DNA from 3 places in the Clostridium gasigenes genome. Region 2 is predicted to be linked to each of the others. Evidence: a T-box and tRNA genes for the amino acid it is inferred to sense, from the RefSeq annotation. Region 2 holds a T-box; the other regions hold tRNA genes.
The links. The T-box of region 2 lies ahead of metG (methionine--tRNA ligase). A T-box ahead of a tRNA ligase gene usually reads a tRNA of that ligase, here a tRNA-Met.
Positions count from the first base shown of each region.

Region 1: it has a tRNA-Met gene. The T-box ahead of metG (methionine--tRNA ligase) is inferred to sense a tRNA for this amino acid. The anticodon was not compared.
Region 3: it has a tRNA-Met gene. The T-box ahead of metG (methionine--tRNA ligase) is inferred to sense a tRNA for this amino acid. The anticodon was not compared.

Region 1 covers NZ_CP071376.1:2,471,189-2,473,465, reverse strand. The annotation lists gene J1C67_RS11520 (ABC transporter ATP-binding protein) at 1-492, opposite strand, end outside; tRNA gene J1C67_RS11515 (tRNA-Met) at 755-830, shown strand; gene sdaAB (L-serine ammonia-lyase, iron-sulfur-dependent subunit beta) at 1,100-1,801, shown strand; gene sdaAA (L-serine ammonia-lyase, iron-sulfur-dependent, subunit alpha) at 1,782-2,277, shown strand, end outside.
Region 2 covers NZ_CP071376.1:1,122,171-1,124,447, reverse strand. The annotation lists gene J1C67_RS05550 (FUSC family protein) at 1-210, opposite strand, end outside; gene J1C67_RS05545 (FUSC family protein) at 253-729, opposite strand; T-box leader at 964-1,202, shown strand; gene metG (methionine--tRNA ligase) at 1,270-2,277, shown strand, end outside.
Region 3 covers NZ_CP071376.1:1,309,245-1,311,521, forward strand. The annotation lists gene J1C67_RS06435 (GGDEF domain-containing protein) at 1-255, shown strand, start outside; gene J1C67_RS06440 (L,D-transpeptidase family protein) at 336-1,031, opposite strand; tRNA gene J1C67_RS06445 (tRNA-Met) at 1,187-1,262, opposite strand; gene J1C67_RS06450 (hypothetical protein) at 1,446-1,748, shown strand; gene J1C67_RS06455 (DEAD/DEAH box helicase) at 1,858-2,277, opposite strand, start outside.

The DNA of each region.
Region 1 (2,277 bases), 1.3 Mb from region 2:
TTCATCTAAGAATAAAATATCTGGATTATGAAGCAAACTTGATATTATAGTTACTTTTTGTTTCATTCCCTTTGAATAAGTAGTTATCCTTGAATCATAAGCATCTCCAATTCCTAAAATAGTCATTAATTCTAAAGCTTTTTTATCTACAATTTCATATTCTAATCCGTATAATTGGCCAACAAAAGTTAAATATTCTTTAGCCGTTAAACTATCATAAAGCTCTGCAACTTCTGGAACATATCCAATCCTTTTTTTATATTCTTCATTTCCAGTTGAAATATCTTCTCCAAATATTTTAACTTCCCCAGTGTAACCTTCAATAAGCCCTAATATTATTTTAACTGTTGTACTTTTCCCTGCACCATTTGGTCCAATATAACCTATTATTTTACCTGCCGGTATGTCTAAATTTATTCCCTTTAAAACCTTTTTATCCCCGAAATTCATTTGTAAATCTTTTATTTGAACTGCAAATTCATTATTAGTCATAATTTTCTCCCCCTGTTTCTAATAAATTCATTTTTTATATTAGTTAGTATTATTATATATTATTTGACCATTTTTTTCAGTAGGTTAATCCCTTTTTATGAATTATTTAACTTAAGGTGTTTGAAAAAACTAAGTTCTAAAAGAATTACTATAAATTAATTTACTCTTTACGCCTTAAAAAATAATATTTAAGTTGACTTATTACAATTAGTGTACTATTATAAGTCTTGTGGTTAGGAAAACTAATTACACAACTTAATATCGCGGGGTGGAGCAGTTGGCAGCTCGTTGGGCTCATAACCCAAAGGTCATAGGTTCAAGTCCTATCCCCGCAACCAAATTAAAACACTATAATTTATTGTAGTGTTTTTTATTTTGGTGCATTGAAAGAAAATAGCCTACAATCTGACTAGTTATTATTTAAAAGATTCCTTAGGAACTTTTTTTAATAATAAAATCCTTAATACCTCGATTTCTTGACAACCAAGGTGAAACCGTTTAGTATTTAAGTGAACTTAGTCGAAAAAAGTATCCGATTGTGGAAAATTACTACACTAGCGAAAAAATATAATAAAATATTATATTAATGAAAGGAATGATAGTTACTATGAAAAATTTTGGTGTTTTTGACATTCTAGGCCCTATAATGGTAGGTCCATCCTCCTCCCACACAGCTGGAGCTGCTAGACTTGGTAAAATAGCAAAAACTATTGTTGGAAATGATATAAAAGAGGTTACATTCTTACTTCATGGTTCTTTTGGTAAAACTTATAAAGGCCATGGAACAGATAGAGCCCTTGTTGCAGGAATACTTGGAATGGAGCCAAGCGATGACAGACTTAAAAATTCTATTGAAATTGCTGAAAATAAAGGATTAATTGTAAACTTTGTTGAAGAAGATCTTGGACAAGTCCATCCAAACACAGTTAAATTTTTAATAACAGATATTAAAGATAATACCTTTGAAGTAATGGGTTCATCTATTGGTGGTGGTAATGTAGAGATAATTGAGATAAATGGTAATAGTGTACAAATAACTGGTATATATCCTACTATAATTACTTGTCATAATGATATTCCAGGAACAGTAGCAAAAGTGTCAGAACTTATTTATTCTCATAAAATCAATATTGCTTTTATGAAACTTGTTAGAGGCGAAAAAGGGAAATCTGCAACTATGACTTTTGAAGTAGATACTGTTGTTCCCGATTCTTTAATGGCAGATATAAAAAAAATCAATGGAATAAACAAGGTTATAGTTATTAATCCAGAAACAGGAGGTAAACATAATGATAGCAAAGTCAGCTAGTCAACTTATTGAAATATGCAAAACAGAAAACATAAAATTAAGTGAATATGCAATAAATCGCGAGATTGAAGAAAAAGGTACTTCACGCGCAGAATTATTTTCACATATGAAAGAAACTCTTGATGTAATGAGAAAAGGTGCTACCGATGGACGTGAACGTAAAGTTTATTCATTAAGTGGTCTTATCGGCGGTGACGCTTATAAATTACAACAATATTTAGAAGCTGGTAACTCTCTTTTAGGAGACACTGCTGTCAAAGCTATGGCTATGGCATTATCATCTTCAGAAGTTAATGGAGCCATGGGTAAAATAGTAGCATGTCCAACAGCTGGATCATGTGGAATACTTCCAGCAGTAATATTAGCAGCTGGTGAAAAACTTAATAAAAGTGTTGATGAAATGATAGAAGGATTATTCGCGGCTGCGGCTGTTGGAATGATAATTGGAATGAACGCAACATTTGCAGGTGCAGAAG
Region 2 (2,277 bases):
ACCACCAAGTATAGTTCCGCCGCCTCTATGAATACCAGTTTTAACTGAATTAGCTACGGTGTCTTGTAGACATATAACAGCAGTTAAACAAGCAAAGAAAGGGATCTCTGGGAATATAACTAAACATAAGAATACTGAAATTGCAGATTTTATAGTTCTAAGTCCTACTTTAGGAAAGGTAAGTTTTGAAATTTCTTTAGAATTTATCAATAGTAAAGCCTCCTGATGAATAAAATGTACTAATTGTAATATTTAATCTTGTTCTTTTGGGGGTTTGATATATTTATTTACTAGAATTGAAACCGTGATTCCAAATATTGTTTCTATTGTTCTTTTAGATGCGTAAATAAAAGGGTTACTAGTTGCAGGTGCTATCATAATAGCTATTAATACTAAAGATGACATTGCAGAAGCTGCTGGTCTCTTTAGTAGATTACATAAATAAATAGCAATAACAACTCCTATACTTGTAATATATGGAGTGAAGGTTTCCGCCTGTAGCCATCTAGTTAAATAAAGAAATATAAGCCCAAGTAGACCACCTAATAATGTTCCTACTACCCTATTTGTTGCTATTTTTAGTGAATGTTCAACTGTATCCTGCATACACATTATAGATGCTATTGCAGCAAAAAAAGGGTCTTTTGAAAAAAGAATTAAGCATATACATACAGAAATGGCTGTTTTTATATTTCTTAAACCTATTCGCGGTAACTTAAAGTCACTCATAACAAATCACTCCCAATGATATATATCTATTATAACATCTATTATAACATCTATTATAACATATATTATTGGGGATACTAATTACAAAGATAAGAATTAGTATGAAGATAGGAATTGTAATTGTTTAAGGAAGCTGAAAGAAAAGTTAAAATGATAAGGAATAAATAAAAATTGAAAATTATATTAAAAAAATTTGACAGTAATTTTATTATATAATATCATTATATTAAAATAATAAAAGCATTGAAGAGAAGAGTAATGAAGGAGAAAGTCAAAAGAGAGCTAGAAATGGTGAAAGCTAGCGTCGATAAGCTTCATGAAGATGGTCTCCGAGCATATCCTTTGAACTATGAATCAAAGTTAGAAGGATACGGTAACAACCGTTATATTGCATGGTGATAATTCACCTGATAAGATATTTATTGTGAAATAAATATAAAGTAGAGTGGTAACACGTATAATACGTCTCTATATGGGTATAAAAACCTATATAGGGGCTTTTTTTATTAAATATAGTTAAACTAAGGGAGGAAAAAAATAATGTGTAAAAAACCATATTATATAACTACACCTATTTATTATCCATCAACAAAACTTCATATAGGTAATACATATACAACCGTAGCAGCAGATGCTATTTCAAGATTTAAAAGATTGACAGGATATGATGTAATGTTTTTAACAGGAACTGATGAGCATGGTCAAAAAATCCAAAGAATAGCAGAAGAAAAAGGAATTACGCCAATAGAACATACTAACGAAGTAGTTGCTGGAATTAAAGATCTTTGGAGCATGATGAATATTAGCTATGATAAGTTTATAAGAACAACAGATGAGTGTCATATAAAGGCTGTTCAAGATATATTCAAAAAATTACATGACAAGGGAGATATATACAAATCTTCATATGAAGGATTATACTGTACTCCATGTGAATCTTTTTGGACAGAAACTCAATTAGTAAATGGTAACTGCCCTGATTGCAATAGAGCAGTAGAAAAATCAAAAGAAGAAGCTTATTTTTTCAAGATGAGTAACTATGCAGATAGATTAATGGAATATATAGAAGCAAACCCAGAATTTATTCAACCAGAATCAAGAAAAAATGAAATGGTTAATAACTTCTTAAAACCAGGGCTTCAAGATCTTTGCGTTTCAAGAACTAGCTTTGACTGGGGAGTTCCTGTAACATTTGACAAAGGTCATGTTGTTTATGTTTGGATAGATGCACTTTCAAATTATATAACTGCTTTAGGATATGGCAGTGAAAATCAAGAATTCTATGAAAAATATTGGCCCGCGGATGTACATTTAATAGGTAAGGATATCTTAAGATTCCATACTATTTATTGGCCGATAATGTTAATGGCTTTAGAATTACCATTACCAAAGCAAGTATTTGGACATGGATGGTTACTTGTTGATGGTGGTAAAATGTCAAAATCAAAAGGTAATGTAGTTGATCCAGTTGTTTTAATAAATAAATTTGGTGTTGATGCAGTAAGATATTACTTATTAAGAGAAATACCATTTGGTTCAGATGGATTA
Region 3 (2,277 bases), 190 kb from region 2:
AGACTAAGGAGCGATGAATTTATTATTCTAATAAAAGATGATAATGAATTTTTAATAAAAAAGTTTATAAAAGATTTAATTAATAAGTTAGAGGAATACAATAAAAATAGTGGTAAAGAATATAAAATCAAATTTAGCTATGGAATAGCAATTTATAATCCTAATAGAGAAAATATTGAAGAATTATTAAACCGTTCTGATGAAGCGATGTATCGTAACAAAAATAGTAAATCTTATTATAATGATAATATATAGAAAAAAGGAGTATCTGCATAGGATATTCCTATTTCTTTTGCCTTAAAAATATTTTGAATAAAATATTATATATAACTACTTTATTCAAATTTAAAAATACCAATACTATTTAAGAACTTTTTATCTATAAGTGATGTTCCTGGTAAGTTCGTATCTTTCCTATAATTTTCCACTGCTATTTCAAGAGAGTAGTTATAAATACCATCAGGTTTTTCTTTAAAATATCCTAAGGATTGAAGCCGTCTTTGAACTTCATACACATCTGCTCCTTTATCATTACGGTTGATATCCCTGACATAGCTAGAAAAAAGCCAACTTGGGCCACTAGATATAATAACGGGAGTACCATAATCAACTAAGGAGTAAAGTTCCTGGGCATTATTATTAAACATTCTTATACACCCGCTAGAAGCCATAGAACCTATTGAATCAGGATTGCTGGTACCATGAATACCATAAGTGTCCCAAGGTGCGTTTAAACCAAGCCAGTAACCACCAAATGGACCATTCATAAGAGCTTTACTAGAAATTTTCCAGTTACCAATTGGAGAAGGCGTAGCTTTCTTTCCAATTGCAACAGGATAGGATTTTTTTACTTCTTTAGTTTCTGAATCTAATAGAGATAGAGTTAATTGATTAACGTCTATAAAAATAATATATTTATTATTTAAACTTTCCTTATTAGCATTATATAACTCATAAGATTTAACGCTAGAAATAGGAAGCGATAAACTTAATAATAGTAAAATTAGTAATAAGTGAATGGATCTTTTCATTTAATCACCCTTTAAATTTTAATTATAAGGTATTAAAAAAATAACAAGTCAAATATGCCTTATATATATAAGCATTAGGAAATATAACGAAAAATATACAAAAACAATTTAAATACGAAAAAACCAATTACAATAATGTAATTGGTTTAACTATTTGGTTGCGGGGATAGGACTTGAACCTATGACCTTTGGGTTATGAGCCCAACGAGCTGCCAACTGCTCCACCCCGCGATATTATTAGCTTGATATTTAATATCTCTGCTACAATTAATATTATATGTCATTAATAGAAAATCGTCAATGGTAATTAAATGGGAAAAATATATTAAAAATTTTAATTTTGATATATAATATAGACTATAAAAATAAATAGAATATAATGTAGATAAATAAATATAGGTTAGAGGTGAAACCATGGCAAAGATTAATAGTAAAAATAATGATTTATTACATAATTCCAAGCTTACAACTACACCAAAGGTGTATGCTATTTTATTACATTTAGTAAATGACAATAGAGAAGATTTGGCTCAAATTGCTAAGCGAGTAGATTACTTAATACTTTATACAACTAGATGTATATCTCTTAAAGATTTTAAAGAAGCAAAAGAAGCTATTGAAAAAGCTGGAGAGAGAATACAATTTCTTAAAAAAGAAGGCGTAGAAATAGATTATTTAGAGTACTTATATGAAGGCACTAAAAAAAAGTTGAAATAAGATAAGGAATCTAAATAAATATTTTAATAATAACTAGTTATTTTTAAAATATTACTAAATAAAAGACGAGAAGTAATAAATTACTTCTCGTCTTTACTATTTAAAGATATTATCTTTTTCTTTTGTTAGCAACTTCTATATTAACTTTTCTATTGTGTAATCTTTGTCCTATACATGTATCCATAACTTTAGATTGGATATCAGGAGTAACATTTACAAAAGCAAAGTTTTCTAATATATCTATATCTCCAACAGCTGTTGGTTTAACGTTAGCTGTTTCTTGAATGAAGCTTACAAGTCCCTTTGGAGTTAAGCCATCTCTTCTACCAACTGATATGAACAGACGAACATCTTCACCCTTAGGAGAGTCTAAAGCGTTATCTGAATAGCCACTAGCCATATCAGATTTGAATTGGCTCTTTATAAGAGCGGCAATTATATCAACTGAGTCAAATTTTTCGTTTAATTCAGTTGCAACAGCTACGAATTTTTCGAAATCTTTCTTTTCTATTATTTGTTGAACTTCATC